DNA from 4 places in the Streptomyces sp. NBC_01092 genome. Region 4 is predicted to be linked to each of the others. Evidence: riboswitches for the same ligand, from Rfam matches in the RefSeq annotation. Region 4 holds a riboswitch; each other region holds the start of a gene.

Region 1 (7,745 bases), 6.2 Mb from region 4:
GGGCCCTCACCACGTGAGCGGTGAGGGCCCTTGGCCGGTCGGCCGGGTCAGGACACGGACAGCTCGCTCCGTACCGTACGGGCCGCTGCCACCAGGTTCTCCAGCGAGGCCCGGGTCTCCGGCCAGCCACGGGTCTTCAGACCGCAGTCGGGGTTGACCCACAGCCGTTCGGCGGGGATGGCCCGCAGGCCGGTGCGCAGCAGCTCGGCCGCCTCCTTCGCGCTCGGCACCCGCGGGGAGTGGATGTCGTAGACACCCGGCCCGGCCTCGCGCGGGTAGCCGTGGGCGGCGAGTTCACGGGCGACCTGCATGTGCGAGCGGGCGGCCTCCAGGCTGATGACGTCGGCGTCGAGGTCGTCGATGGCCTGGACGATGTCGCCGAACTCGGCGTAGCACATGTGCGTGTGGATCTGGGTGTCCGGCCGGACCCCGGCGGTGGTGAGCCGGAACGCCTCCGTGGCCCAGGCGAGATACGCGTCGCGGTCCGCGGCGCGCAGCGGCAGGGTCTCCCGCAGGGCGGGCTCGTCGACCTGGATGACGGACGTCCCGCTCGCCTCCAGGTCGTTCACCTCGTCGCGCAGGGCGAGGGCGACCTGTCGGGCCGTCTCGCCGAGCGGCTGGTCGTCGCGGACGAAGGACCAGGCGAGCATGGTGACCGGGCCGGTGAGCATGCCCTTGACCGGCCGGTCGGTGAGGGACTGGGCGTACGTCGTCCAGGGCACCGTCATCGGTTCGGGCCGCGAGATGTCGCCGGCCAGGATCGGCGGGCGGACGTGGCGGGTGCCGTACGACTGGACCCAGCCGTGCTGTGTGGCGAGGTAGCCGGTGAGTCGCTCGGCGAAGTACTGGACCATGTCGTTGCGTTCGGGCTCGCCGTGCACCAGGACGTCGATGCCGGTCTTCTCCTGGAAGGAGATGACCTCCTGGATCTCGGCCTTGACACGCTCCTCGTAGCCCGCCGTGTCGATCCGGCCCGCGCGCAGGTCGGCGCGCGCGGTGCGCAGTTCGCCGGTCTGCGGGAAGGAGCCGATCGTGGTGGTCGGCAGCAACGGCAGCCTGAGGTGGGCGCGCTGGGCCGCGGCCCGCTCGGCGTACGGCTGCGAGCGGCGGGCGTCCGCCTCGGTGACGGCCCCCGCACGGGACCGGACGGTCGCGTCGCGGGTGATCGGGGAGCCCGCGCGGGAGGCCAGGTCGGCCCGGTTCGCGGCGAGTTCGGCGGTGATCGTGCCGGTGCCCTGGGCGAGACCCTTGGCCAGGGTGACGATCTCGGCGGTCTTCTGCCTGGCGAAGGCCAGCCAGCGCAGGATCTGCGGCTCGATGTCCCGCTCGGCCGACGCGTCGAGCGGCACATGCAGCAGGGAGCAGGAGGCCGAGACGTCGACCTGGTCCGCCAATCCCAGCAGGGTGCCCAGCGTGGTGAGCGACGCCGACAGGTCGTTGACCCAGACATTGCGGCCGTTGACGACGCCGGCGACCAGCCGCTTGCCGGGCAGCCCGCCGGCGGCGGCGAGCGCCTCCAGGTTGGCGGCCGCTGACTCCGTGAAGTCCAGCGCCAGCCCCTCGACCGGCGCCTTGGCCAGCACCGGCAGCGCCTCGCCGAGCCGGTCGAAGTACGAGGCGAGAAGCAGCTTCGGCCGGTCGGTGCGGCCGCCGAGGTCGCGGTAGGCACGCCCGGTGGCGTTCAGCTCGGCCGGGGTGCGGTCCTGGACGAGGGCGGGCTCGTCCAGCTGGACCCACTCGGCGCCGGCCGCGCGCAGGTCGGCCAGGATCTGCGCGTACACGGGAAGCAGCCGGTCCAGGAGGGTTAGCGGCTCGAAGTCCGCTGCCACTCCGGGCGCCGGCTTGGCGAGCAGGAGGTACGTGATCGGGCCGACCAGGACCGGCCGGGCGGCGAGACCCAGGGCCAGGGCCTCCTTCAGCTCGGCGACCTGCTTGGTCGAGTCCGCCGTGAAGACCGTGTCCGGACCCAACTCCGGCACGAGATAGTGGTAGTTGGTGTCGAACCACTTGGTCATCTCCAGCGGTGCGACGTCCTGCGTGCCACGGGCCATGGCGAAGTAGCCGTCCAGGGCGTCGGATTCGACGGCGCCGCGGTGGCGCTCGGGGATGGCGCCGAGTGCGACGGTGGTGTCCAGGACGTGGTCGTAGTACGAGAAGTCGCCGGTCGGCACCTCGTGGATGCCGGCGTCGGCGAGCTGCCGCCAGTTGGCGCGACGCAGTTCGGCGGCGGTGGAGCGCAGCGCGTCGGCGGTGACGCGGCCCTTCCAGTAGCCCTCGATCGCCTTCTTCAGTTCCCGGTTCGGGCCCTGGCGGGGGTAGCCGTACACGGTGGCCCGTGCTGCCGCGGCTGCGGACTTGGTGGTCACGGAGATCTCCTTCGCGAGATGAATCCCTGAGATCCCGGCGACGGGACGAGAGCGCGAAGGGGTGACGGACCGGACGGCGACGGCCGTACGGCCGTCCGCTCGGTCATGTTCGCCGACCCGCCCTCGAGGTCACCGGGAGGTCCGCGCACGAGTGCTTCGTACGCGGGCAGTTGGCAGGTCTTCGGACTCGCGGGCACGTCCTCGTCTCATGAGGACACCTACTGGCCGTCGCTTCCCAGGCCCGGTACGTCGGACCCAGTGCGTATGACGGCGGTCGTTCCCGCTCACCGCTGCGGGGCAGTCCCGGATTCCCACCGGGTTCCCTCTTGCGACGCATCCCGCCTGGCGGACGGGGCGAACCAGCTGCGTCGGCCAGCCTACAGCTCAGACCTGGCCGTACACGTGGAACCCCTGTCCGGACTTGCGGCCCAGCAGCCCCGCCTCGACCATCCGCTGGAGCAGCGGGGGAGGGGCGTAGAGGGGCTCCTTGAACTCGTCGTAGAGGGACTCGGCGATCGAGGCGACGGTGTCCAGACCGATCAGGTCCGCGAGCCTGAGCGGGCCCATGGGGTGGGCGCAGCCCAGTTCCATGCCGGTGTCGATGTCGGCGGCGGTGGCGAAGCCGGACTCCGCCATCCGGATCGCGGACAACAGGTACGGGACGAGGAGCGCGTTGACGACGAAGCCCGCCCGGTCCCGGGAGCGGATCACAGTCCTGCCGAGCGCACCGGCGGCGAAGTCCTCGACGGCGGCGATCGTCTCGGCCGAGGTGTGCAGGGAGGGCACGACCTCCACCAGCGGCAGCACGGGTACCGGATTGAAGAAGTGCAGGCCCACGACCCGGTCCGCGCGGCCGGTCGCCATGCCGAGCCGCATGATCGGCAGCGAGGAGGTGTTGGTCGCCAGCACGGCCGCCGGATCCTCGACGATCTTGTCGAGCGCGGCGAACACCTCGGTCTTGGCGTCCGGGTTCTCCACCACCGCCTCGACCACGAGCTGCCGGTCGGCCAGGTCCTCCAGGCCGCCGGTGAACACCAGACCGGCGAGGGCATCCCGCGCGGCGGACTGCTCCAGCTTGCCGCGTCGCACACGGCGGTCCAGCGACGCCGTCACCCGTTCCCGGGCGGCGCGGGCCGCGACCGCGTCCACCTCGCACACCACGGTGTCGAGCCCGGCCAGCGCGCACACCTCGGCGATCCCGGCCCCCATCTGCCCGCCGCCGACCACCCCGACCCGTCGGATGCCCCCGCTCATGCCCCGGCCTCCGTCCGGCGCACGAGATGACGGGAGTAGGCGTCCGGGGTGAAGAACAGCGGCAACTCGCCCGCCAGCGCCATCCGTTCGAACAGCGCGCGGATCTCCTCGACCGGCGCCCACGGGTACTCGGCGCCCAGCGCCACGACCTCGTCGTCGAGCAGCGTCAGCACCGTCTCCCGGTCGATCACCCGGTGCCGCAGCCACTGCCAGATCTGCACACGAGCGATCTCCGCGGTGGCCGCGTCCTCCATCAGGCCGCCCAGCGCCACCGCACCCTGACCGCGCAGCCAGGCCGCGAAGTACCTGAGCGCGACAGCGATGTTGGTGCGCACCCCCTCGGAGGTCGGCGGGCCGCTGATCCGGCGCACCGACAGCAGGTCGCCGGCGGTGACCTCCACGTCGTCGCGCGTACGGTCGATCTGGTGCGGCCGTTCGCCGAGGACACCGTCGAACACCTCACGGCACACCGGCACGAGCCCGGGATGGGCCACCCATGACCCGTCGAACCCGTCCTCCGCCTCCCGCTCCTTGTCCAGCCGGACCCTGGCCAGCGCGGCGTCCTTCGCGGCCGGGTCCTTGCCGGGCACGTGGGCGGCCATAGCGCCGATGGCGTGGGCACCGCGCCGGTGGCAGGTGCGTACGAGGAGTTCGGTGTAGGAGCGCATGAACGGGGCCGTCATCGTCACCTGTGCCCGGTCCGGCAGCAGGAAGTCCGTCCGGTGGCCGAAGGTCTTGATCAGGCTGAACAGGTAGTCCCAGCGGCCCGCGTTGAGGCCGGAGCTGTGCTCGCGCAGCTCGTAGAGGATCTCCTCCATCTCGAACGCGGCGGTGATCGTCTCGATGAGCACGGTGGCGCGGATCGTGCCGCGGGGGATGCCGAGCAGTTCCTGGGCGAGGACGAAGACGTCGTTCCACAGGCGGGCCTCGTACCGGTTCTCCAGCTTCGGGAGATAGAAGTACGGGCCCTGGCCCGCGTCGATCTGGCGCTGGGCGCAGTGGAAGAAGTACAGGCCGAAGTCGACGAGGGCGGCGGGCACGGGCCGGCCGTCGTACGCGAGGTGCTCCTCGTCCAGATGCCAGCCGCGGGGGCGGACCACGAGGGTGGTGTGCCGCTCGCCGACGTCGAGCAGGGTGAGCTGCCCGTCGATGAGGTTGCCCCAGGTCGGCGAGGTGGCGTCCTCGAAGTCGGCCACCCACACCTGGGCACCGGAGTTGAGCGCGTCGGACGCCGTACGGCGATCGGGCGGCCCGGCGATCTCCACGCGCCGGTCGGCCAGTCCGGGTGCGGGCGGTGCGACACGCCAGGTCGGGTCGGCGCGGATGGCTGAGGTGACCATGGGGAAGTCGAGCGCAGAGCCCGCGGCGAGCCGGAGGGCCTGTCGCCGGCGTTCCTTCATCAGGTCCTGACGGCGCTCACCGAACTCCGCGGCCAGGCGGCCGACGAAGTCCAGAGCGGCGGGCGTGAGGATCTCGTCGTGGCGGTGGCCGGGGGCGCCCAGGATACGGACGTGGTGAGTGACTGCAATGATGGACATCGGGCTCTCCTTGTCGAGGCCGTTCAGGGCATCGCCCCAAAGGGGCGCGGGGAACTGCGCGACCAGCCCCCACGCACCCGCAGACAACAAACCGGACCTAGTGGAACTGCTCTTCCTCCGTGGAACCGGCAAGCGCGGTCGTCGAAGACGCAGGATTGACGGCGGTCGACACCAGGTCGAAGTACCCCGTCCCGACCTCACGCTGATGCTTGACGGCGGTGAAGCCGTACTGCTGGGCGGCGAACTCCCGCTCCTGAAGGTCGACATACGCCGTCATCCCCTGCTCGGCATAACCCCGCGCAAGGTCGAACATCCCGTGGTTCAGCGAGTGGAACCCGGCCAGCGTGATGAACTGGAACCGATAGCCCATCGCCCCCAACTCCCGCTGAAACTTGGCGATCTGGTCGTCGTCCAGCGCGGCCTTCCAGTTGAAGGACGGCGAGCAGTTGTAGGCGAGCATCTGATCCGGGTACCGGGCGTGGATCGCCTCCGCGAACTCCCGTGCCTGCGCGAGATCCGGCGTACCGGTCTCGACCCAGATGAGGTCGGCGTACGGGGCGTAGGCGAGCCCGCGTGCGATGACCGGCGCCATGCCGTTGCGGACTCGGTAGAAGCCCTCCGCCGTGCGCTCGCCCGTGACGAACGCGGCGTCGCGCTCGTCGACGTCCGTGGTGAGGAGGTTGGCGGCGAGGGCGTCGGTGCGGGCGATGACGACGGTCGGCACATCGGCGATGTCGGCGGCGAGCCGGGCCGCGTTGAGGGTGCGGATGTGCTGCGAGGTCGGCACCAAGACCTTGCCGCCAAGGTGCCCGCACTTCTTCTCCGACGCGAGCTGGTCCTCGTAGTGAATGCCGGAGGCCCCCGCCGCGATCATCGCCTTGGTGAGCTCGAAGGCGTTCAGCGGGCCGCCGAACCCGGCCTCCGCGTCGGCGACGATCGGCGCGAGCCAGTCGGTGCGGTCCTCGCCGCCCTCCGCGGTGGCGATCTGGTCGGCGCGCAGCAGTGCGTTGTTGATCCGACGGACCACCTGGGGAACGGAGTTGGCCGGGTACAGGCTCTGGTCGGGGTAGGTGTGCCCGGCCTGGTTGGCGTCGGCGGCGACCTGCCAGCCGGACAGGTAGATGGCCTGGAGCCCCGCCTTGACCTGCTGCACGGCCTGGCCGCCGGTGAGCGCGCCGAGTGCGTGGACGTAGTCCCGCTCGTGCAGTTGGCGCCACAGCCGCTCGGCGCCGCGCCGGGCCAGGGTGTGCTCCTCGCGGACGCTGCCGGAGAGCCGTACGACGTCCTCGGCGGTGTAGGTGCGCTCGATGCCCTGCCACCTCGGGTCGGTGGCCCAGCGCCGCGCGAGTTCCCCGGCCGCCTGCGTGCTCGCCTCTGCCATGACTGTCACCGTCTCCTCGGTAGGGGGTGTCTGTTGCGTCTGCCAAGCCTGTGCCGCTCGCGGCAGGCAATGGCACTGCGTGTCGTTGAAGGAAATGCGGCCCGCGATCCGCAGGGCGAATCTGAGCAATGTCGCCTTTCCTGCGGGCCGCACTGAAACTCTGGCACTGGCACTGAGTGCCATCAAGCATGGCTGTCTGCCAAGTTCTGCGAATCTTCTCGCCGCCGATTGCCAAGCTTGCGAAGGGTGCGAACGACGCCGGTTCGCCTACGCTGGCCAGGTCCCGTTCCGGATCCGACAGGAGCCCAGGTGAGCAAGACCTACGCGGGCGCGCGGCTGCGGCGGCTGCGCGACGAACGCCGGATGAGCCAGGCGGAACTCGCCCGCGCCCTGGGTATCTCCCCGAGTTACCTGAACCAGATGGAGCACGACTCCCGCCCGCTCACCGTGCCCGTCCTGCTCCGGCTCACCGAGACCTTCGGCGTGGACCCGGGATTCTTCTCCGAGCGCGACACCGCCCGGCTCGTGGCCGATCTACGTGAGGCGCTGACCGGCGAGATCGCCGCCGCCCGGGTCTGCGCGACCGACCTGGGCGAACTGGCCGCACGGATGCCCGCGGTCGCCCAGGTCCTGCTCGACCTGGGCCGTCGCAACCAACTCCTGTCCGAGCGGCTGGCGGGAGCGGCGGACGGCCGTGACACGGCCGACGAGATGCCCCACTCGCCCCGCTCCCCGCACGAGGAGATCCGCGACTTCTTCTACCGCCGCCAGAACTACCTCCACGACACCGACCTCGCCGCCGAGCAGCTGGCCGGGGAGATCGGCATCCGGCCCGGCGAGGTCATGCGGGCCCTGACCGCACGCCTCGCCGACGCCCACGGCATCCGCCTGTCCACCGGATCCGAGGAGCACCTGTCCACCGGCTCCGGCGACCACCTGCACCACTACGACGAGCCGACCCGCACCCTCCACCTGTCGACCCGCCTGCGCCCCGGCCAGCGCGCCTTCCGCATGGCGACGCAACTCGCCCTGCTGGAGTACGCGGACGAACTGGACCGGCAGGCGGCCGAGGACTTCCCCGCCGACTCGCCCGCCCACACCCTGGCCCGCATCGGCGTCGCCAACTACTTCGCCGCCGCGCTGGTGCTGCCGTACACCGCCTTCCACGCGGCGGCCGAGGAGGTCCGCTACGACATCGAGCGGCTC
Region 2 (7,789 bases), 740 kb from region 4:
AGCGGGTTGGTGGTGCGGGTGGCGGCGGTACCGAGGGCGAGGGCCCAGAGCCACCAGGCGCCGGGGTGCAGGGGAGGGGCGGCAGCGTCCCGAAGGGGCGCGGGGCCGTGACATGTGCGGCTCCGCCGCGCGGGCGCGACCAGCCACGATGGCGCCGCGGACGACCAACCTCCCGTCCCCGTCCCGAGGCGGCGCACATCGTCAGAGCCGGCGGCGCGCTCAGGCATCCCCGCGCCGCCGTGCCTGCCAGACCGCCGCAGCCCCGAGCACCACCACCACGGCGACGCCCGCGACCAGGCCCAGCGAGAGCCCGCCGTCCGAGTCGTCCTCGGCCGCGGTGGCGGTCCGTCCGGCCGCAGTCGGTTTCCCGGTCTCCCCGCCGCCGCCCGACACCTGATCGCCGCAGCCCTTCTGCGGATACCCGGTGATCGCGCACAACAGGGCGTTGCTGTCGTAGCGCAGGGGCTTGGCGACGGCCGCGAGGGCCTCGGCCGTGGTCGCGTCGGGAGCCACCCGGGCACAGGCCGTACGGCGGGCAGGGGGCGTCTCGCCGGACGGGGCGTCGGCCGCCGTACCGAAGTCGATGACCAGGGCGACCCGCTTCCTGCCGTCCTCGGCGGGCGTCCTGGCGCAGATCACCGCGAACTCGGCCGCGCCCCTGGGCTGCGTCGCGTCCTTCGAGTCCTCGCTCACCGCGAACCGGAAGCCCTGGACGTCACCGTCGGAGGGGCGGGCGAGGGAGGGGCCCTGGGTGGCGTAGATCCAGGTGTCGCCCTGCCGCTCCCAGAAGGACCAGTAGCGGTAGCCGGCCGCCTGAGCGGCCTGGGCCGCGCCGGTCAGCAGGACCAGCGCGGCCAGGAGCGGGGCGAGCACGCGGCGGATCACGCCTGGGGGCCCTTCTTGCGGCCGCTCAGCAGGAAGCCGATGCCGACGCCGACGACGAGGAAGATGCCGACGTACCACCAGACACCGAAGGGACTGTCGTCCTTGGTCTTCTCCTCGTTTGTGGCCTTTGCCGCGGCCTGCGGTGCGGGGCCGGTGGCGTTGAGCTGCTTGACCAGGTCGGCGCCGCCGAAGTCGCGGGGGTCGGTGCCGGTGGCGTGGGCGGCGAGGATCAGCTGGGCGTAGGCGGCCGGGCCGCTCTGCTTCGCCCACTTCGCGGAGTTCTGCTCCAGCCAGCGCAGCGGCTTCTCGGCGGCGTCGGCACCGGAGAGGGCGGCCAGTGCGACGACCGCGTCGGCGGTGTTGCCGTAGTCGGGCTGGTCCTCGGCGCCGGGGAGGGCGGAAGTGAGGTGGCCGTCCTTGGCGAGGGCGTCGGTGAGGTAGGCGGCGCCGTTGACGGCGGCCTGAAGCGAGGACGGGTAGCCGCCGTCGGTGCAGTCCGCAGTGGGCGTCTCCTTGCCGGGGCTCACGACGAGGCCCTTGCCGAGCGAGCCGAGGACACCGGCCGCGGTGGCGTCGGCGTTGGCGAGCAGCTTGCCCTTCTTGTCGGGCTGGAAGGCGAAGGCGCCGCCGTCGTCGTCCTTGCACGACAGGGCGAGCTGCTTGAGTGCGTCGTACGCCGACTGCCCGTCCTTGCGGACATACGCAGGCTTCTCACCGGCGGCGGCGAGTCCACCGATCACCACGGACGTGGAGTTGGTGTCGCTGGCCCCGCCCGGCATGTACCCCCAGCCGCCGTCCTTGTTCTGGACGGACTTCAGCCAGGTCACGGCCTTGGAGGTGGCGGCGTCGTGCCCGCCGAGGGCGACGAGCGCCTGGACGGCGGCGGCCGTGTTGTTGGTGTCGACGAGGGTCTTGGCATCGCAGTCGGCGGAGGCGTCGGCACGGTAGGGCGCGAAGGCCCCGTTCGCGCACTGCTGCCCAAGCAGCCAGTCCACGGCCTTCGGGGCCGGCTTCACCCCGACGGTGTCCTGAGCGAGCATCGCGAGGGACTGCCGCCAGACACCGTCGTAGGTGGGGTCGGTGGTGCCGTACAGCTCGGCGGGGTACGCCGGCTTCGGCGAGGCGGAGGGGGAGGAGTCGGCGGCTATGGCCGGCGCGGCCGCGCCGATCACGACGGCGGCGGCCAGGACCGCGGCGCTGTGACGGACGTTCATGATCGGCGGGTGCCCTTCCCTAGGGGGACCGGGCAGCACAGGGGAGACCCCCGGCGGCTCGGCTCCGTATACCTCGACGGTGCCGCACTCCGGCGGACTGCCGGGGCACGTGAGCCGGTCACTTCCCGTACGCGGCGATCCGGCTCACCGGCCTTCGACGACGACCGGTTCACGGTTGCGGGTCAGCGCCGGATTTGCACCGGCTTTCCCACGTACGGGTGTGATGACGACGGCGACACTCTACCCGGGGGTAGGCGGGGGCCGAGAGGGGGCGGTGGGCGGCGGAGGCGGGCCGGTGGTGAGCGAGGTCGAGGGTGGCCGGTTCGGCTGGATTTCGCCCATGGATGTTGCAGGGGGTTGCCGAGCTTCGTGATGGGCGTGTGCATGATCCCGGCCGGGATGTCGGCCCTTCCTTGCGGACGGATCGGTATCGGCCGACGTCAGGATGCGAGCCGTGTCGGGGGACCCCATCATGTGGGTACTGCCCTCGGTCTGCATGATCGCCGCCGTGCGGCGGTGTGATCACTGAAGTGTCAAACCAAACATGTATTTTGCGCCGAATGGCTATCGGTGTGGCTGGAATGACCTGCCGGAGGGTGGGAATCCTCTACCGTTTGGTCGGTGCGAGCGGCCCTTCGGGACGCGCAACCGTCACCCCATGACATTGCGTCTTTCGAAAAACCCTTGGTCCGTCGCGAATGACGGCTGGTTTGTGTGTCGACTGGCGCTCTGACGGGCGGGATGCTGATTCTCTGGGTCCTGCTCCGGGCGGCCGCGGCGCTGGCGACGGGAGGCACACCTGGTGTTGGGAAGTGTCAAGAGCGGCGACGGCAAGAGGCTGCTCTTCTTCGAGACGTCGGGGGACCCGAAGGGCCACCCGGTGTTCTTGCTGCATGGCACTCCGGGCAGCAGGGTCGGGCCGCGTCCACGGACCAGCGTTCTCTACAAGCTGGGCATCCGGCTCATCTCCTATGACCGGCCGGGGTACGGGGAGTCGCAGCGGTTAAAAGGCCGCGCTGTGTGTCACGCCGCCGCGGACGTGGAGGCCATCGCCGACCAGCTGAATCTCGGGCCGTTTTCCGTGCTCGGCCGTTCCGGCGGCGGACCGCACGCGTTGGCGTGTGCGGCGCTGCTTCCGGACAGGGTCGCCAGTGCTGCCGTGCTGGTCAGCATCGCTCCTCCCGATGCAGATGGGCTCGACTGGTTCGAGGGGATGGCCCCGTCCAACGTCATCGCCTACAAGGCCGCCAGGGCGGCTCTCCGCGATGGTTCCGAGGAGTGCCTGGAAAGGCTCAAGGCCAACCTTGCCAGCAATGCAGATGCCATTCGTGACAAGCCGGAATCACTACTGGGGCTACTGACTCCGGAGATGCCCACGGCAGACAAGGCTGTGGTGGGACACGGTGGGATCCGAGGCCTGCTCCTCGCCAACTACGAGACCAGTGTGGTGCGTTCCTCGTTCGGGTGGCTCGATGACGTGCTGTCCTTCCGGCGGGACTGGGGCTTCGAGCCAGGCAAGATCGTCGAAGTCCCGCTGCTGCTGTGGCACGGTGAGCACGACACCTTCTCGCCCGTCGGTCACTTCCGATGGCTAGCCGAACGCATTCCCTCAGCGACTGCCGTGCTGAAGCCGGGGGCGGCTCACTTCGCCGCGCTGCCGGCCGTACCGGAAATACTCGCTTGGCTGCGTGACCGTGCTCGCGAGCGGTTCGGGGCCGCCGTGTAGCGGGTTTCGGCAGCCCCTCCGTGTCCGCGAAAGTGGTTCGCTGCGATGTGCTCGCCGACGTCGGCGAGCACATCGCAGATCAGATCGGGTGCGGGTCGAACTCCCAGCCCGACCGACTCCACTCGCGCAGGGCCAGAGCGCGGGGATGATCGGCCCCGAGCCGCGCAGTGATCGCGCCCAGCACCTCCTCGCGCAGCCGTTCGGCCGCCTCGCTCTCTCCCAACTCGTTCAATACCACCGCGAGGTTGGCCGCGCAGACCAGTGGGGCGGGGTGCTGGTCGTCGTTGAGGACATCGCGAAGCCGGTCCAGTACCTCCTCGTAGGTAGCGCGGGCCCGTCCGCGCTGCCCCAGTGCGGCCTGGGCATTGGCCAGGTTCACCCGGCACATCAGGGTGAACGGGTGGTCGTCGTCGAAGATCGCCGCGAAGACCCTTGCGGCTTGCTCGGCGTGTGCCAGGGAGGAAGCCGCCTCGTTGGCCGTGTAGAGCAGCACGGCCAGGTTCGCGTAGCAGGCTGCTGTGTAGGGGTGTTGGTCTTGGAAGAACCGACGGCAGTCGTCCAGGACCCGGCGGGCCAGCTCAAGGGCCTCTTCGGTACGACCCTGCGCGCCCAGGATCCCGGCCAGGCCCAGGTGGAGCAGCAACCTGTTGGGCGAGGCCGACCCTTCCTCGGAGGGCAGGTTGGACAGCACTGTGCGTGTCAGGACCTCCGCCTCCTGAGCCCGGCCCATCTGGTGCAGGGCACCCGACAGCGCTTTGCCTGCGTTGATGGTGGTGGGAGCGGACGCGCCGAACTGCTGATGGGAGAGGCATTGGTCGTAGGTGCGCCGCAACGGAAGCTCGGATCCGGCGTAGTCGCCGCAGTCGAGCAGATCGCGGGCGTAACTGATGGTTGATGCCCGGGTGTAGGCATGCTCCGGGCCGAGGATCTTGTTTCGAGTCTCCATTGTCTTGCGGTCCAGCCGCAGAGCATCCGTGTACTGCCCCAACACTCGTAGACACACCGCGTAATTGTTGGCCGCCATGAGGCTGCGCGGATGGTCTTCGCCGAACAACTCCAGGAACTGCTCGTGGTTGAGCCGGTCGCGGTCCAGTGCCTCGCTGTAGCGGCCCAGACCGCGCAGGTCGGCAGCCACACCGCCGGACGTCATGAGGATGTGAAGGTCGTGCGGGCTGTCCAGGGCCGCTTCCTGGCGGTGCAGTACGTCCGTGTCCAGCTCCAGGGCCTCTTGGTATCTGCCCTGGGCACGAAGGATGTTGGCGATCTGGAAGCCCATGTGGAGCACCCAGCGCTCGTCGGGCCCGCTGTGTTCGCGCCAGCCCTGATGCACGCGCGTGCTCAGGTCGTACGCCTGCTTCAGCTCGCCGCGGCGGCGCAACTGGCGAACCCGGTCCACGATCAGCTTGCGGATGCCGTAGTCGGGTGCTGCCAGGGCCCACGAGGTTCCCAGGTGAGGCCAGATGATGCGGTAGCGCTCCCAGGTGTTGTGGTCCTCGGGGTCGTCCTGTTCGGGACGGGCGGCCACCAAGGTGCGGAAGACGACGTCCCGCGTGGCCTCCTGGTCTTCCTTCGTCATGTTCAGGCGCACGGACATCTGCACCAGGCGGTGCACGCGGAGACTGCGTGACTTGCGGTCCACCGTCGCGAGCGAGAGTCGACTCAGTTCCTGGAACGCGCGCGCGATCATTTCCGTGCTGTCGAAGGCGCGCGGCCGGAACTCCTGATCACGTGTGCTGTTCTGACCGGTGAGGGACTGCGCGATCTGCGTGCTTTGCAGCAGATCCATGGAGATCGGCTCCGGGCTGAACCAGGCGGCCAGTTTGAGCAGTTGAACCGCCGGAGGAAAGTTCTTGTTGAGTTGCCCGATGGCCACGCTCCAGGTCTTGGAGACGTCGAGGAGCCGGTCGTCGGGGCTCAGGCCGGCCGTGTCGGCGGCGGGCTGGCGCTCGAGGAGTTTGACGTACTCCTGGGTCTGAAGGCCGCTCTCCTTGAGCACGGCGGCCGCGTGCTCGACGGCCAGCGGAAGATCGCCGAGGGCGGAGGCCACTTCGTCGGCCTCCTCGGTGCTGCACTCGGTGAGCCGGCGCTTGAGGTGCGCCACACTCTCCTCGCGTTCGAACACACCGACATCGGCGATCTCCGCGTACCGTTCCCAGCCCTCGGAGCGCTGACTGGTGATCAGGACGTGGCCTGCCTTGCTGCTCACCAGCAGATCGGACAGATCGTTCACGTGCTCGACGTTGTCGAGGATCAGCAGCCAGCGGCTGTAGGGCCGGCCCAGACGCAGCGCATCCTTGACCGCGGCCGCCGTCGCCGTCGGGTTCTTGCGCTCGGAGATCTCCAGATGGCCTGCCAGCCCCGCGAACTGCTCCACTGCGAGGTTTCGCTGATCGGCCTGGATGTGCCAGACGACGTCGTAGTCGCTCTTGAAACGGTGGGCGAACTCCAGGGCCAGCATGGTCTTGCCCACGCCGCCCATGCCGCGCAGAAGTACCGTGCCGTTACCGGCCCGCAGTCGTTCGCGCACGTGCCCGAGCAACTCCTCGCGTCCGGTGAAGGACGGGTTGCGGATCGGCAGGGAGAACACGAAGGGCTCGGCCCCGGGGAAACGCGGTCCTCTGTCGCTCGCGGCGGCCGGGCTGAACAGCGGCTGTGTCGGGGCCTCCACGGCATTCAGCAGCGCTTGCCTCGCCGCCTCCTCATTGGGACCGCAACGGGCCAGATCGGCGGCGGCGCGATCGGAGAAGGGAGGGCTCATCCGTACGTCGTCCACGCGGACGGTGACCAGGGTGCGCCGATTGCCCAGACCGTCGACGGCGTCGGTCGTCTCCCACGCCGCTCGTGCTTCCACGGAGTCTCGGTAGGCGTGGGACAGGACGGCGAGAGTTCGGGTAGCCGACTTCCCTGTCGGATCAGGGGCGGAGCGTTCGGACGGGTGGGTCGTACTGCTGGACAACAGATGCACCTGGAAACCCACGGACTTGAGCGTGAACTCGATCCAGTCGGCCCAGGTGCGGTCCTCTGGCACAAAGCTGACATGGATGTCGGTGTTCTGCAGCGGCCTGGGCCGCTTGTACAGCGCGAGGACCCGCTTGCGCTCCGTGTCGTCCAAACGGGGGAACGCGGTGACGTCGCCGCCGGAGATGACTTCTGTCAGCCGTTCGCAAGCGGCGAGCATGGAGGTAGGGCTGCCGGGGGCGTCCCTGAAGGGGGCCAGTAGTTCCTCGTAGGCGTAGAAGGGGCGGTAGGGAATCTCCACCTTGCCCCAGTACTCCTGGGCGTCCAGGGAGCAGTGCCGGCGCACGATGTCGGCAAACTTCGCCCGCATCTGCTCCCGTGCCGCCTCCAGCCGGTCGGCCTCGCCGTTTGCGTCCTCCACGCGCATGGGGACCGGGATGATGCGGATCCCCCGATATCCGTAGAGGCTGTCGATCTTCTGCGCCACAGCCTGTGCACCGTCCATCCCCTGACTGCTGGGGGTGAAGGCGACGACCAGGACGTCCGGCAGCAGCACGGTGCACACATCGGAGACGTCGCTCAGGCCGGTGCGGCTGTCGATCAGGACGTAGTCGTAGTTCTGGGTCAGTTCCTGCTTCAGGGCTTCGACGAAGACCGGCCCGTGCCAGGTGTGGTCCAGGAAGCGCATCCAGTCGAACTGCGAGTACGCCGACAGGTACTCCTTGTTCTGCGTACCGGGCGAGACGTAGTCCAGCCGGCCACCGTTGGAAAACGCCCAGTCGATCGGAATGACGCAGTGATTGAAGTGGGCTTGTGTGGCCACCCAGGCGGCTTCGGCGGTCTCCCACTCGTCCTGTGCGTGTGTCTCCGGCTGCCTGCGCTGTTCCATCACCGTCTGGTTGAAGTGCAGGAAGAGGTCGATGATGCCTTGCGCGGTCCGTAACCGGTCCTGGTCAAGGAAGGGATGCAGAAAGCGGTCGAGGCCGGGTGCGTCCAGGTCCCAGTC
Region 3 (7,789 bases), 6.2 Mb from region 4:
CGCCTATGGTGAGGATGACTTGACGATATGCGTCGAGGACGACGGCACCGCCGACCCGTCCCGTGCGCCGGCTCCCGGCATCGGCCTGACCGGTATGCGCGAGCGCGTCACGGCCCTCGGCGGCACGCTGGACGCCGCCCCGCGCGAGGAGGGCGGATTCGTGGTGCGGGCGTGCTTGCCGCTGGGAGAGGCGGGGGGACCGGTGGCGTGATCAGGGTGGCGTTGGTCGACGATCAGGCGTTGATGCGGGCGGGGTTCCGGGCCCTGCTGGACGCCGAGGACGGTATCGAGGTGGTCGGCGAGGCGGGGGACGGCGAGCGGGGGCTGGCGCTGATCCGCGCGCAGGTGCCCGACATCGCGCTGATCGACGTACAGATGCCGGTGATGACGGGCATCGAGGCGACCCGCCGTATTGCCGCGGACCCGGCCCTGACGGACGTGCGCGTGGTGATCCTCACCAACTACGGCCACGACGAGTACGTCTTCGAGGCGCTGCGGGCCGGCGCGAGCGGCTTCCTGCTGAAGGACACCGAGCCGGACGACCTGCTCCAGGCGATCGAGGTGGTGGCGCACGGGGAGGCGTTGCTGTCGCCCGCCGTGACCCGCACCCTCATCGGCGAGTTTGTCTCGCGTCCGCCCGACCGGGCCACGGCACCCGGCCTTGAGGGCCTGACCCGCCGCGAGCGGGAGGTCACGGCGCTGGCGGCGCGCGGCCTGACCAACGAGGAGATCGCCGCGCACATGGTGATCAGCCCGTTCACGGCGAAGACCCACATCAGCAGGGCGATGACCAAGCTGGGGGCGCGGGACCGCGCCCAACTCGTGGTGTTCGCCTACGAGTCGGGGCTGGTGGCGCCGCGAAGCGCGGACTCGTCGGCATCCTGAGCCCCGGGGCCGCGCTCGCCCTCGAACGCCGCCAGGATTCGCTCGGCGGCCAGCGTCGCCGTCAACTCGCCGTCCCTGACCCGCTGTTCCAGCTCCGGCGCGACGGCCCGCACCGCCCGGTCGGCGTGCAGGCGGCCCAGGAGTTCGTCGCGGACCATGGTCCACGTCCAGTCGATCTGCTGGTCGCGGCGCTTGGCGGCGAGTCGGCCGGTGGACTCCAGCAGCGTCCGATGCTGTTCGAGGCGGTCCCAGAGGGTGTCCAGGCCGATCGACTCGCGCCCGCTGCAGTGCAGGACCGGCGGCGTCCAGGCGGCGTCCCTGCCGTGCATCAGACGCAGAGCACCCGCCAACTCCCGTGCGGCGGCGCGGGCGTCGCGCTCGTGCGGGCCGTCCGCCTTGTTGACGGCGAGCACGTCGGCCAGTTCCAGGACGCCCTTCTTGATGCCCTGGAGCTGGTCGCCCGTGCGGGCCAGCGTCAGCAGCAGAAAGGAGTCCACCATGTTCGCGACCGCGGTCTCCGACTGGCCGACGCCGACCGTCTCCACCAGGATCACGTCGTAGCCGGCCGCCTCCATCACCACGATCGACTCGCGGGTGGCCTTGGCGACCCCGCCCAGCGTGCCGGCCGTGGGGGAGGGGCGGATGAACGCCGCCGGGTCGACCGCCAGCCGCTCCATCCGCGTCTTGTCGCCCAGGATCGATCCGCCCGTCCGGCTGGAGGAGGGGTCGACGGCCAGCACCGCGACCCGGTGCCCGAGCGCGGTCAGCATCGTGCCGAACGCGTCGATGAACGTCGACTTCCCGACCCCCGGCACCCCGCTCACGCCGATCCGCCGCGCCTTCCCGCTGTGCGGGAGCAGCTCGGTCAGCAACTGCTGTGCCAGCACCCGGTGCTGGGGCCGGGTGGACTCGACGAGCGTGATGGCGCGCGCGACGATCGCACGCTTCCCGTCGAGCACACCCTTCACATACGCGTCGAGATCGATCACAGCTCGTGCCCGAGATCGGCTCCCAGCCGCCGTACGAGGTCGTACGCGGCGTCCGGGATCACCGTCCCGGGCGGGAAGACGGCCGCCGCGCCCATCTCAAGGAGCGTCGGTACGTCCTGCGGCGGGATCACCCCGCCGACCACGATCATGATGTCCTCGCGGCCCTCCTCGGCCAGCGCCTCCTTGAGCGCCGGTACGAGGGTGAGGTGACCGGCGGCCAGCGACGACACCCCGACGATGTGCACGTCCGCCTCGACGGCCTGGCGGGCCACCTCGGCCGGGGTCTGGAACAGCGGGCCGACGTCGACGTCGAAGCCGAGGTCGGCGAAGGCGGTGGCGATCACCTTCTGGCCGCGGTCGTGGCCGTCCTGGCCCATCTTGGCGACCAGGATGCGCGGACGGCGGCCCTCGGCCTCCTCGAAGTCGGACACGAGGGTGCGGGTGCGGTCCACGGACGGCGACTCCCCGGCTTCGTTGCGGTACACGCCGGTGATCGTACGGATCTGGCTCGCGTGCCGGCCGTACACCTTCTCCAGGGCGTCCGAGATCTCCCCGACGGTGGCCTTCGCGCGGGCGGCGCTCACCGCCAGCTCCAGCAGGTTGCCCTCGCCCCCGGCGGCCCGGGTGAGCGCGTCCAGCGAGTCCTGGCAGACCTGCTCGTCCCGCTCCGCCCGCAGCCGCCGCAGCTTCTCGATCTGCTGGGCGCGCACGGAGGAGTTGTCGACCTTGAGCACCTCGATCTGCTCGTCGCTGTCGACGCGGTACTTGTTGACGCCGATGACCGGCTGACGTCCGGAGTCGATGCGCGCCTGGGTGCGGGCCGCGGCCTCCTCCACGCGCAGCTTCGGGATGCCGGCGTCGATGGCCTGCGCCATGCCGCCCGCCTGCTCGACCTCCTGGATGTGCTGCCAGGCCCGGCGCGCGAGGTCGTACGTCAGCTTCTCCACGTAGGCGCTGCCGCCCCACGGGTCGATGACCCGGGTCGTGCCCGACTCCTGCTGGATCATCAGCTGCGTGTTGCGCGCGATGCGGGCCGAGAAGTCGGTGGGCAGCGCGAGCGCCTCGTCCAGGGCGTTGGTGTGCAGCGACTGTGTGTGACCCTGCGTCGCGGCCATCGCCTCGACGCACGTACGCGTGACGTTGTTGAACACGTCCTGCGCGGTCAGCGACCAGCCCGAGGTCTGCGAATGGGTGCGCAGGGAAAGCGACTTGGAGTTCTTCGGGTCGAACTGCTTCACCAGCTTCGCCCACAGCAGGCGCGCCGCCCGCAGCTTGGCGACCTCCATGAAGAAGTTCATGCCGATCGCCCAGAAGAAGGAGAGGCGAGGCGCGAACGCGTCCACGTCCAGGCCGGCCTCACGGCCCGCGCGGATGTACTCGACCCCGTCCGCGAGCGTGTACGCCAGCTCCAGATCGGCCGTCGCACCGGCCTCCTGGATGTGGTAGCCGGAGATGGAGATCGAGTTGTAGCGGGGCATCCGCTGCGAGGTGAAGGCGAAGATGTCGGAGATGATCCGCATCGACGGCTTCGGCGGATAGATGTAGGTGTTGCGGACCATGAACTCCTTGAGGATGTCGTTCTGGATGGTCCCGGCCAACTTCTCGGGCGGTACGCCCTGTTCCTCCGCCGCCACGATGTACAGCGCCAGCACCGGCAGCACGGCGCCGTTCATCGTCATCGACACGGTCATCTTGTCCAGCGGAATGCCGTCGAAGAGCTGCCGCATGTCGTAGATCGAGTCGATGGCGACGCCCGCCATGCCGACGTCGCCCGTCACGCGCGGGTGGTCGCTGTCGTAACCCCGGTGCGTGGGCAGGTCGAAGGCGACCGACAGGCCCTTCTGGCCGGCCGCCAGGTTGCGCCGGTAGAACGCGTTGGACTCCTCGGCGGTGGAGAAGCCCGCGTACTGGCGGATCGTCCAGGGCTGGTTGACGTACATCGTCGGGTACGGGCCGCGCAGATACGGCGCCATGCCCGGGTAGGTGCCCAGGAAGTCCAGGCCCTCCAGGTCACGGCCGGTGTACAGCGGCTTGACCGCGATGCCCTCGGGGGTCTCCCACAGTGGCTCGTCCCCGCCCGTGGCCTGCTTGACGGCCGTACGCCACTCGTCGGCGCCGGCGGCGGCGGTCGGGGTCCCCAGCTCGATCCCGGAGAAGTCGGGGATTCCCATCAGGACACTCCCATGCGGTCGAGGGTGGCGGACAGCACGGCGACGGCGTCACAGCCCGCGAAGACGTAACTGTCGACATCGGTGTACTGCCCGGGGCGGCCCGCGAGGAACACGTGCGTGGCGCCCGCCGACCTGAACTCGGCGGCCACGGTCTGGGCCTGCTCCTCGTACACCGCGTCGCTGGAGCACAGGCACGCCTCGGTGGCGCCGCTCTCGGCGAAGGTGCCCTCGGTGACGGGCTCGATGCCGCCCGCCTGGAACAGGTTCGACGCGAAGGTGAGCCGCGCGGTGTGGGCGGCGGCCGGGCCGAGTGCGGCCAGGTAGATCCGCGGCCGGGACCCGGTGGCGGCGAGGTGGGCGTCGGAACGGGCACGCAGCGCCTCGTACGCCTCGTCACGGCGGACGCGCGGGAGGCCGCCGGACCGGACCTCGGGAGCGGGCTCGCGCTCCACCGGCTGCTCGGCGAGGTTCGGGAACTCGCTGACGCCGGTGATCGGTTCGCGCCGCTTGACGAGCTTGCCGGTGCGCGCCGCCCAGGTCTCGGCCAGGTCCTGGCCGAGCCGTCCGGAGCGCAGGGCCTCGGCCTGGCCGCCCGCACCCTCGATGCGCTGGAAGAACTCCCAGCCCGCCTCGGCGAGTTCGTCCGTGAGCCGCTCCACGTACCAGGAGCCGCCGGCCGGGTCGATCACCCGGGCCAGGTGCGACTCCTCGATGAGGATGGTCGAGGTGTTGCGGGCGATGCGCCGCGCGAAAGCGTCCGGCAGGCCGAGCGCATGGTCGAAGGGCAGCACGGTCACGGAGTCGGCGCCGCCGACGCCGGCGGCCAGCGTGGCCACCGTCGTGCGCAGCATGTTCACCCAGGGGTCGCGGCGCGACATCATCACCGGCGAGGTGACGGCGTGCTGCACCTGCGCGCTCGGCGCCCCGCACACCTCGCTCACCCGCGCCCACAGCCGGCGCGCGGCCCGCAGCTTGGCGATGGTCAGGAACTGGTCGGCGGTGGCCGCGTACCGGAACTCCAGCTGCGCACCGGCCTGTTCGACCGTCAGACCGGCCTCGGTCAGCTCCCGCAGATAGGCGACACCGGTCGCCAGCGAGCAGCCCAGTTCCTGCGCGGCCGAGCCACCGGCCTCGTGGTACGGCAGCGCGTCCACGGTCAGCGCCCGCAGCCCCGGGTACTCCTCGGCGCACAGCCGGGCCAGCGAGGCGACGGCGGCGAACTCCGAGGACTGTCCGGTACGGGCCTCATGGCCGAGCGGGTCCGCGCCGAGGTTGCCGCGCGCCGCCTCCTTGGCGACGCCCCGCTCCTCGTACAGCCGCAGCAGCTCACGCGCGGCGGGCTCCACCTCGGTGCCCGCGTCGAGGACGACAGGGGCCAGGTCGAGGTAGACGCCTTCCAGGGCGCGGCCGAGTTCCGAAACCGGGATGCCGCCCTCGCCGAGGACCAGCCACAGTGAGGTGACGCCGTTCTCCAGGTCCGCGAGCACCACGCTGTCCTTGAGCGCCGTGTGGCGCTGGCGCACATCCCAGCCGCCGGCCGTGTTGCCCTCGGCACGGCCGCCACGGACGAAGGGGGCGAACCCGGGCAAACCTGTGTCGGGTGCGGCATCGCGCGCGGTGTACAGAGGGCGGGTGCGCAACCCGTCCTCCAGGGCAGTGGACAGGGCTTCTTCCGCGGCCGGGCCCGAGACGTCCTTGCCCGCCTTGCGCAGCACACCTTCCACCAGGTGTTGCCACTGCTCATGGGTTGCGTCAGGGAACTCGGCGGCCAGCGAGAGCCCGTCGTCAGGCAGGACCGTCATGCTCGGATGCTAGGTCAGATCATCAAAGGAGCAGCAGAGGGCACGGCTGTGACCTTGCCCTCTCCCACATTGTGACCTGGGTCTCCGCATCGAATGAGGCGGTCGGGGAAAGGGCGTTCCGCGGCTTTCGTCGCAGGTAAAGGTTCGGTCAGAGGAGGGTCCCGCAGGCCCGCCTGCCATTGGTCATGTCCTGGTCGAGCAGTACGGTCGGTGCGATATCGACGACGGCGAAGCGGAAGCCGGTGGGAATCCGGCACGGTCGCGCCACTGTATGCCGCCCCTTGGGAAGGGTGGCGAGTCAGACCCGTGGCCGTCGTCATGTGCACCACCGAGATGGGACGCGAACTCCCTTAAGGAGGCCCTGCCATGGCGCAGCATGTCGCTCAGCCGACCGCCACCACCCCCGCTCTCCCCGCCAAACTGCCGATCGGCGCGATCGTCCCCTGGGCGGTCTTCTTCGGCATCCTGATGCTGGTCCTGCTGTACTTCGTCGGCGCCGAACAGGGCGCCACCTCCGTCGTCTCCGGCGAGGACGTCCACGAGTGGGTGCACGACGCCCGCCACCTCCTCGGCTTCCCCTGCCACTGACCAGAGGGACGCCGCACACTCATGAACTCCGCAACGGTAAGAAACCTGCTCGTACGGGGCATGCTCGCCGGCCTCGGCGCCGGTGTACTCGCCCTCGTCGTGGCCTACTTCCTCGGTGAGCCGAGCGTCGACAAGGCGATCGGCTTCGAGGAGGCCCACGCCTCCGGGCACGAGCACGAGGTCGAACTCGTCTCCCGCAGCCTTCAGTCCACCGCGGGCCTCGCCACCGGTGTGCTGATCTACGGGGTCGCCTTCGGCGGCATCGCCGCCCTCGCCTACTGCTTCGCCCTCGGCCGCGTCGGCCGCTTCAGCCCGCGGGCCACCGCGCTGCTGCTGTCCGGGTGCGCACTGCTCGCCGTCTACGTCGTGCCGTTCCTGAAGTATCCGGCCAACCCGCCCGCCGTCGGCGACCCCGACACCATCGGCAAACGGACCACCCTGTACTTCCTGATGATGGTGCTCAGCGTCCTCCTCGCGGTGGCCGCGACCCTCCTCGGCAAGCGCCTCGCCCCGAGGCTGGGCACCTGGTACGCCACCGTCGCCGCGGTGGCCGCGTTCGCCGTGGTGATCGGCCTGGCGTACGCGTTCCTGCCGGTCGTCAACGAGGTTCCCGCGGACTTCCCGGCCGCCGTGCTGTGGAGGTTCCGGATCTCCGCGCTGGCCATGCAGGCCACGCTCTGGGCAGGCTTCGGGCTGCTCTTCGGCGAGCTGGCCGAGCGACTGCTGAATCCCAGACCGGCCGCCGCGGCTTCGGCCCCGGCGGTGGCTGCCCCCAGCTGACCGGAATGCGATCACGTGAGAGGGCCCGCGGAACCATCCGGGGGCCCTCTCACGTTCTGCGGACACCGAGTCGACGGGACGGGACATGGCTCGGACGACCGGCCGATTACCCGACGACCACGCGGGCGAGGAGCGGAGGAGCCGAGTGGCCAGACACCCACAGCCGCGCCGCATCACCCTCGGCGGCCACGAGGCGGTGGCGCTGACCGTGGAGGAGTACGAGCAACTGATGGCCAGCCGACGGCAGATCGGCGGCCAGAGCGCCCGGGTGCGCGTACTGGGCCAGCAGGTCAAGCGCACCGAGCAGCTGCTGCAGGACCTGGAGACGCTGGTCGCGGCGCCGCCCGCCCGCTGCCGGGAGCAGGCGGGCACGGCGTGCGCCGGCGATGCGGTGACGCGGACGGACACCGACACGGGCTGTCTGCGCTGCGCCATCGCGGCATTGCTGCGTCGCCACCGCGACACGGCATCCTGAACCCCGGACGCTCGTCTCTAACCGGTGTGCGGCGCGGCAAGGGCCCGCCCCAGCCGCAGGTTCCAGCGCCCGGTCCGTCCACTGAGCTCCGTCGCCGTC
Region 4 (7,789 bases):
TGGTCACCGCACTCGCGTTCGATTTCACGAACGGTTTCCACGACACCGCCAACGCGATGGCCACCACCATCTCGACCGGTGCGCTCAAGCCCAAGGTCGCGGTGGCCATGTCCGCCGTACTGAACCTTGTCGGCGCCTTCCTCTCCGTGGAGGTCGCCAACACGATCTCCAAAGGTCTCGTCGACGAGACCGGCATACGCCCCGAGGTCATATTCGCCGCGTTGGTCGGCGCGATCCTCTGGAACCTGCTGACCTGGCTGGTGGGCCTGCCCTCCAGCTCCTCGCACGCCCTGATGGGCGGTCTGATCGGCGCCACCATCGCCTCGGCCGGCGTCGGCGCGGTCCACGGCGACGTGCTCGTCACCAAGGTGCTGATCCCGGCGATCGCCGCGCCGCTGGTCGCGGGCATCGCCGCGCTGCTCGCCACCCGCCTGATGTACACCCTCGGCAAGAAGGCCGACGGCAAAGCCGCCGCCAAGGGCTACCGCACCGGCCAGATCGCCTCCGCCGGCCTGGTCTCGCTCGCCCACGGCACCAACGACGCGCAGAAGACGATGGGCATCATCACCCTCGCCCTGGTCGCCGGCGGCGCCGTCGCCCCCGACTCCGACCCGCCCATGTGGGTCATCCTCTCCGCGGGCCTGGCCATCGCGCTCGGCACCTACCTCGGCGGCTGGCGCATCATCCGCACCATGGGCAAGGGCCTGACCGACCTTCAGCCGCAGCAGGGCTTCGCCGCCCAGACCAGCGCGGCCACCGTCATCCTGGCCTCCTCCCACCTCGGCTTCTCCCTCTCCACCACGCACTCCGTCTCCGGCTCGGTGATGGGCGCCGGCCTCGGCCGCAAGGGCGGCGTCGTCCGCTGGTCGACGGCCACCCGGATGTTCGTCGCCTGGGGCCTGACCCTCCCGGCCGCAGCCCTGGTGGGCGCGCTCGCGGAGTACGTGACGGGCTTCGGCGCCTGGGGCACGGCCGTGGTCGCCGTCTTCCTGATCGCCTCCAGCGCCGCGATCTGGAAGCTCTCCCGCCGCGAGGTCGTCGACCACACGAACGTCAACGAGTCCGACGAGCCGGCAGGCGTCGTCACCACCGCCATCGCCGCCGTGACCCCGCCCCCGGCAGGCACGGCCACCGAGGACCTCACGGCCACGATCCCGGCCCCGTCCTCCGAGCCCGCGCCCTCGCAGGCCACGGTCTGACCCCCGCCCCGTTACCGGCTCCCAAGAAAGAAGAAGCATGAAGATCGACTGGGCGGCTCTCGGCTCCGTCTTCGGCGTCAGCCTCGTGATCACGGTGGCCCTGGTGGGCCTGTTCACCCTCGGCATCGCGGGCCTGTCCCGCCGCGAACGGGCCGCGGCCCAGGGCGACTCGGCCGCACTCGCGGTCACGGGCGCGTACGCGTGCTTCGCGGCGTGCACGGCGGCGGTGGCCTACGGGATCTATCTGATCGTGGCCTGACGCAGCGCGCACACCACCTGAAACACCCGAGGTGCGGGACGGATCACCGTCCCGCACCTCAGTGCTGTGTGGGCCTTCGCACACTCTTCCCTCGCAGGTCAACGGCAAGTTGACGCCCCTTCCAACCCCGTGGTGGACTGCCGGGGCCAAGTACGGCGGCAGAAGAGGAAGCCGGTGTGAATCCGGCGCGGTCCCGCCACTGTCACCGGGGTAGAAAGCCCCGGGAGCCAGGAACTCTCGCCGCCGGTCTCGTCGTACCAGGGCGCGGACACCCTGAGTGAGGACATAACGCCATGCTCGCCTGCCGATCGACATGCAGTAGCAGACCCTCGTCTGACCCAGCGATCGGCTGACCCCGATGCGAGCCGATCGCGTTTTCGCGTACGGCGCCGCCGCCGGACTTCTCGGTGATCTGCTGCTCGGCGACCCTCGTCGGGGGCATCCGGTCGCCGCGTTCGGACGGGCTGCCGGCGCCGTGGAACGGGTGTTGTGGCGCGACGACCGCGCGTGGGGTGCGGTGCACACCGCCGTGTGCACCGGTGGCGCCGTGGCGGCAGGAGCGCTCGCCGCTCGTGCGGTACGTCCCTCTCCCGTCGCCTCCGTCGCGCTGACCGGCGCCGCCACCTGGGCGGTCGTCGGGGGGACTTCGCTGGCCCGGGAGGCCCGCGTCATCGGGCGAGCGCTGGAGGCGGGGGACATCGAGGGCGCCCGTGCCCGGCTGCCGCATCTGTGCGGGCGGGATCCGCAGGCGCTGGACGCGGACGGGATCGCGCGGGCCGTGGTCGAGTCCGTTGCCGAGAACACCTCCGATGCCGTCGTGGGGGCCCTTGTGTGGGGGGCCGTCGGCGGGGTGCCGGGGCTGCTCGGGTTCCGGGCCGTGAACACGCTCGACGCCATGGTCGGGCACAAGTCACCCAAGTACCGGCGCTACGGATGGGCTTCGGCCCGGCTCGACGACCTGGCCGGCTGGCCGGGGGCGCGGCTGACCGCCGTACTCGCCGCCGTCGCCGGGAGCGATCCCCGGGGAGCGGTACGGGCCTGGCGCGCCGACGCCGCCAAGCACCCGAGCCCCAACGCCGGGCCCGTCGAGGCGTCGTTCGCGGGCGCCCTCGGGGTGCGGCTCGGCGGGACGCTGTCGTACGGCGGCAGGGTCGAGCACCGGCCCGTGCTCAACACGGACGGGCGGGCCGTCGGCACCCACGACGTGGAACGGGCCGTACGGCTGTCGAAGCGTGTCAGCTTGCTGGCGCTCGGCGTCTGTGTCGCCGCGCGCCTCATCGCGAAGGGACGTCCCTCATGACGGGCGGTGGTCTCCTCGTCGCCGGCACCACCTCCGACGCCGGCAAGAGCGTCGTCACCGCGGGAATCTGCCGGTGGCTGGTGCGGCAGGGGGTCAAGGTCGCGCCGTTCAAGGCGCAGAACATGTCCCTCAATTCGTTCGTGACGAGGGAAGGTGCCGAGATCGGGCGGGCGCAGGCCATGCAGGCGCAGGCCTGTCGTGTCGAGCCGACCGCGCTCATGAATCCCGTGCTGCTCAAGCCCGGCGGCGAGCAGAGCAGTCAGGTCGTGCTGCTGGGGAAGCCCGTCGGTGAGCTCAGCGCACGCGGGTATCACGGCGGGCGGCAGCAGAAGCTGCTCGGGACCGTGCTCGACTGTCTCGCCGAATTGCGGGGCACGTATGACGCGGTGATCTGTGAGGGAGCCGGCTCTCCGGCCGAGATCAATCTGCGGCGGACCGACATCGTCAACATGGGGATCGCCCGCAATGCCGGGCTGCCCGTGCTGGTGGTGGGTGACATCGACCGCGGTGGCGTGTTCGCCTCCTTCTTCGGGACCGTCGCCCTCCTCTCGCCCGAGGATCAGGCGCTCGTCGCCGGGTTTCTGGTGAACAAGTTCCGGGGGGACGTCAGCCTGTTGGAGCCGGGGCTCGACATGCTGCACGAACTCACCGGACGCCACACCTACGGCGTCCTCCCCTTCCAGCACGGCCTCGGCATCGACGAGGAGGACGGGCTGCGGCCCTCTTTCAAATCAAACACAGCCCTGCGCGGGACGGTCCGGGAGTCGAACGTCGCCCCGCCCCTCGGGGAGGACGTGCTGCGCGTCGCCGTCTGTGCCGTCCCGCTCATGTCCAACTTCACGGACGTCGACGCCCTCGCCGCCGAACCCGGCGTCGTCGTGCGGTTCGTGGACCGGGCGGAGGAGCTGGCCGACGCCGACCTCGTCGTCATTCCGGGGACCCGGGGGACGGTCCGCGCGCTGGAGTGGCTGCGGGAGCGCGGGCTCGCCGATGCTCTCGCCCGCAGGGCCGCCGAGCAGCGCCCGATCCTCGGGATCTGCGGCGGCTTCCAGGTCCTCGGCGAGCACATCGAGGACGACATCGAGAGCCGGCGCGGGCACGTCGAAGGGCTCGGCATCCTGCCCGTCCGCGTCCGGTTCGCCCGCGAGAAGACCCTCACGCGGCCGGTGGGCGAAGCCCTCGGGGAGCCCGTCGAGGGGTACGAGATCCATCACGGGGTCGCCGAAATAAGCGGAGGCCGGCCATTCCTCGACGGCTGCCGGGTCGGCCAGACCTGGGGCACGCACTGGCACGGCTCGCTGGAGTCGGACGGCTTCCGGCGGGCCTTCCTGCGCGAGGTGGCCGCCGCCGCGGGCCGCCGCTTCGTGCCGGCGCCGGACACGTCGTTCGCCGCGCTGCGCGAGGAGCAGCTCGACCGGCTCGGCGACCTGATCGAACAGCACGCGGACACGGACGCGCTCTGGCGGCTCATCGAGTCGGGCGCGCCGCAAGGACTGCCTTTCATTCCACCGGGAGCGCCCGCATGAGCACAGTGTTGTTGTTGTCGACCGCCGACACGGATCTGCTGGCGGCCAGGGCCGCCTCCGGTGCCGACTACCGGATCGGCAACCCGACCCGCGTGGACGTCGAGGCCGAGCTGCCCGCGCTCCTCGACGGCGCGGACCTCGCCGTCGTACGACTGCTCGGCGGCAAGCGGGCCTGGGAGGACGGGCTGGCCAAGCTCAAGGCTTCCGGCATCCCCACCGTCCTGCTGGGCGGCGAGGCCGTGCCGGACGCGGAGCTGATGGCCGAGTCGTCCGTGCCGGCCGGTGTCGTGGCGGAGGCGCTGAAGTACCTGGTCGAGGGCGGCCCCGCCAACCTCACCGAGCTGGCCCGGTTCCTCTCCGACACCGTGCTGCTGACGGGCGAGGGGTTCGTCGAGCCGCAGAAGATGCCGGAGTACGGCGTCCACGGCGACCGTACGCTCCAGGAGGGCCGCCCGACCGTCGGCGTGCTCTTCTACCGGGCCCATGAGCTCAGCGGCAACACCGCGTTCGTGGACACCCTGTGCGACGCGATCGAGGCGCACGGCTCCAACGCCCTTCCCGTGTACTGCGGTTCGCTGCGCGGCGCGGACCCGGAGCTGTACGAGATCCTCGGCAAGGCCGACGCCCTCATCGCCACCGTCCTCGCCGCGGGCGGCACGCACGCCTCGCAGGCCTCGGCGGGCGGCGACGAGGAGGCGTGGGACATCGGGGCGCTCGCGGACCTCAACGTGCCGGTGCTGCAAGGGCTCTGCCTGACGTCGTCCCGCGCGGCCTGGGACGACTCCGACGCCGCGCTCTCCCCCATGGACGCGGCGATGCAGGTCGCCATCCCGGAGTTCGACGGGCGGCTCATCACCGTCCCGTTCTCCTTCAAGGAGCAGGGCCCGGACGACGTACCCGTGTACGTGGCCGACCCGGAGCGGGCCGGGCGCGTCGCCGGGATCGCCGTACGGCACGCGCGGTTGAAGCACAAGCCGAACGAGGACAAGAAGCTCGCGCTCGTCTTCACCGCCTACCCGACCAAGCACTCCCGCGTCGGCAACGCGGTCGGCCTGGACACGCCCGCGTCGGCGGTACGGGTCCTGGACGCGCTCAAGGCGGCCGGGTACGGCGTCACCGAGTACCCCGACAACGGCGACGAGTTGATCCACCGGCTCATCGAGGCCGGCGGGCACGACGTCGAGTGGCTCACCGAGGACCAGCTGTCCGCCGCGCCCGCGCGCGTGCCGCTGGCCGACTATCAGGCGTGGTTCGACAAGCTCGACCCGGAGCTGAGGGACGCGATGACCGAGGCGTGGGGCGAGCCGCCCGGCTCGCTGTACGTCGACGGGGACGACATCGTGCTCGCGTCCCTCCAGTTCGGGAACGTCGTCGTGATGATCCAGCCGCCGCGCGGCTTCGGCGAGAACCCGATCGCGATCTACCACGACCCGGACATGCCGCCGTCGCACCACTACATGGCGGCGTACCGGTGGCTGGAGAACTCGTTCGGCGCCGACGCCCTCGTCCACATGGGCAAGCACGGCACGATGGAGTGGCTGCCGGGCAAGGGGCTGGGGCTGAGCGGTGGTTGCGCTCCGGACGCCGTCCTCGGCGACCTGCCGCTGATCTACCCCTTCATCGTCAACGACCCCGGCGAGGGCACCCAGGCCAAGCGTCGTGGCCACGCCACCGTCGTCGACCACCTCGTGCCGCCGATGGCCCGCGCCGACACCTATGGCGACCTGGCCAAGCTGGAGCAGCTCCTCGACGAGTACGCGCTGGTCTCGGACCTGGACCCGACGAAGGCGCCGGCCGTGCGCGCGCAGATCTGGACGCTGGTCAAGGCGGCCGAGCTGCACCACGACCTGCATGTCGACGACCAGCCGGACGATGACGCCTTCGACGAGTTCGTCATGCACATCGACGGCTATCTGTGCGAGATCAAGGACGTGCAGATCCGCGACGGGCTCCACATCCTGGGCGGCGGCCCGGTCGGCGAGCCGCGCGTGAACCTGGTCCTCGCCGTGCTGCGTGCCTCGCAGGTGTGGGGCGGGCAGGCGAACGCGCTGCCGGGGCTGCGGGCCTCGCTGGCCGCTCACTTCGGTCTGGTCGAGAAGGAGTTGCTCGCCGAGCCGGGTGCGCCGCTGAAGGTGCCGGTCGAGCTGAGCGACCTGGTCGAGGGCCCGTCCCGGACGGCCGCCGACGCGATCGACCTGCTGGAGCAGCTGTGCCGGCGGATCGCGGAGGGGATGGAGTCCCGTGCCTGGGCGGCCGACGACAGCCGTGCTCTCATCCGTGACGTCCTCGGCTTCGAACTCCCCGAAGCGGTGGCCGTGTTGGAGTTCGCCTGCAACGAGGTCGTGCCGCGGCTCGCGCGGACCACCGACGAGATCGGCCACATCCTCAAGGCACTCGACGGCGGTTACGTTCCGGCGGGCCCGTCCGGGTCGCCGACCCGCGGACTGGTGAACGTTCTCCCCACCGGCCGGAACTTCTACTCCGTCGACCCCAAGGCCATCCCGTCCCGGCTGAGCTGGGAGGTCGGGCAGTCGCTCGCCGACTCGCTGGTGCAGCGGTACCTCCAGGACACGGGTGAGTACCCGAAGTCCGTCGGCCTCACCGTCTGGGGTACGTCCGCGATGCGCACCCAGGGCGACGACATCGCCGAGATCCTCGCGCTGCTGGGCTGCCGCCCGGTGTGGGACGACGCCTCGCGCCGGGTGACCGGCTTCGAGATCATCGGCCTGGAAGAGCTCGGGCGCCCGCGCATCGACGTCACCGTCCGTATCTCCGGCTTCTTCCGGGACGCGTTCCCGCATGTCGTCGGCCTGATCGACGACGCCGTGCGCAAGGTCGCCGAGCTGGACGAGCCCGCCGAGCAGAACTTCGTGAAGGCCCACGCCGACGCGGACACCGCCGAGCACGGTGACCGGCGGCGCGCGACGGCCCGTATCTTCGGCTCCAAGCCGGGCGCGTACGGCGCCGGTCTGCTGCCGCTGATCGACGCCCGCAACTGGCGCTCGGACGCCGACTTGGCCGAGGTGTACGCCGTCTGGGGCGGCTACGCCTACGGGCGCGGGCTCGACGGGCGGGCGGCGCGCGGGGACATGGAGACGGCGTTCAAGCGGATCGCGGTCGCCGCGAAGAACGTCGACACGCGCGAGCACGACCTCGTCGACGCCGACGACTACTTCCAGTACCACGGCGGCATGGTCGCCATGGTGCGGCACCTGACCGGCACCAACCCCGAGGCGTACGTGGGTGACTCCGCCGTACCGGACCAGGTGAAGACCCGCACGCTTGGCGAGGAGACGCACCGCGTGTTCCGCGCCCGGGTGGTCAACCCGCGCTGGATGGCGGCCATGCGCCGGCACGGCTACAAGGGCGCTTTCGAGATGGCGGCGACCGTGGACTACCTGTTCGGGTACGACGCCACGGCGGGCGTGGTCGACGACTGGATGTACGAGAAGCTCAGCGCCGAGTACGTCTTCGACCCGGAGAACCGGGACTTCATGAAGAAGTC

Evidence for each region. Region 4 has a riboswitch for cobalamin ahead of OG254_RS11575 (cobalamin biosynthesis protein). Riboswitches for the same ligand answer to the same signal wherever they lie in the genome.
Region 1: another riboswitch for cobalamin. It lies ahead of metE (5-methyltetrahydropteroyltriglutamate--homocysteine S-methyltransferase); the one in region 4 lies ahead of OG254_RS11575 (cobalamin biosynthesis protein).
Region 2: another riboswitch for cobalamin. It lies ahead of OG254_RS15050 (prenyltransferase/squalene oxidase repeat-containing protein); the one in region 4 lies ahead of OG254_RS11575 (cobalamin biosynthesis protein).
Region 3: another riboswitch for cobalamin. It lies ahead of OG254_RS39775 (CbtB-domain containing protein); the one in region 4 lies ahead of OG254_RS11575 (cobalamin biosynthesis protein).

What each region holds. Positions count from the first base shown of each region.
Region 1 is NZ_CP108659.1:8,801,334-8,809,078, forward strand. It holds gene metE (5-methyltetrahydropteroyltriglutamate--homocysteine S-methyltransferase) at 48-2,366, opposite strand; cobalamin riboswitch at 2,521-2,745, opposite strand; gene OG254_RS39800 (3-hydroxybutyryl-CoA dehydrogenase) at 2,751-3,620, opposite strand; gene aceB (malate synthase A) at 3,617-5,158, opposite strand; gene aceA (isocitrate lyase) at 5,256-6,539, opposite strand; gene OG254_RS39815 (short-chain fatty acyl-CoA regulator family protein) at 6,849-7,745, shown strand, end outside.
Region 2 is NZ_CP108659.1:3,357,630-3,365,418, reverse strand. It holds gene OG254_RS15060 (energy-coupling factor transporter transmembrane component T) at 1-227, opposite strand, end outside; gene OG254_RS15055 (SCO2322 family protein) at 220-885, opposite strand; gene OG254_RS15050 (prenyltransferase/squalene oxidase repeat-containing protein) at 882-2,099, opposite strand; cobalamin riboswitch at 2,215-2,349, opposite strand; gene OG254_RS15045 (alpha/beta fold hydrolase) at 2,902-3,825, shown strand; gene fxsT (FxSxx-COOH system tetratricopeptide repeat protein) at 3,905-7,789, opposite strand, start outside.
Region 3 is NZ_CP108659.1:8,792,996-8,800,784, forward strand. It holds gene OG254_RS39750 (sensor histidine kinase) at 1-211, shown strand, start outside; gene OG254_RS39755 (response regulator) at 208-885, shown strand; gene meaB (methylmalonyl Co-A mutase-associated GTPase MeaB) at 834-1,874, opposite strand; gene scpA (methylmalonyl-CoA mutase) at 1,871-4,045, opposite strand; gene OG254_RS39770 (methylmalonyl-CoA mutase family protein) at 4,045-5,847, opposite strand; cobalamin riboswitch at 6,039-6,177, shown strand; gene OG254_RS39775 (CbtB-domain containing protein) at 6,214-6,435, shown strand; gene OG254_RS39780 (CbtA family protein) at 6,457-7,215, shown strand; gene OG254_RS39785 (hypothetical protein) at 7,361-7,690, shown strand; gene OG254_RS39790 (histidine phosphatase family protein) at 7,708-7,789, opposite strand, start outside.
Region 4 is NZ_CP108659.1:2,618,111-2,625,899, forward strand. It holds gene OG254_RS11565 (anion permease) at 1-1,199, shown strand, start outside; gene OG254_RS11570 (hypothetical protein) at 1,237-1,458, shown strand; cobalamin riboswitch at 1,575-1,718, shown strand; gene OG254_RS11575 (cobalamin biosynthesis protein) at 1,817-2,758, shown strand; gene OG254_RS11580 (cobyric acid synthase) at 2,755-4,284, shown strand; gene cobN (cobaltochelatase subunit CobN) at 4,281-7,789, shown strand, end outside.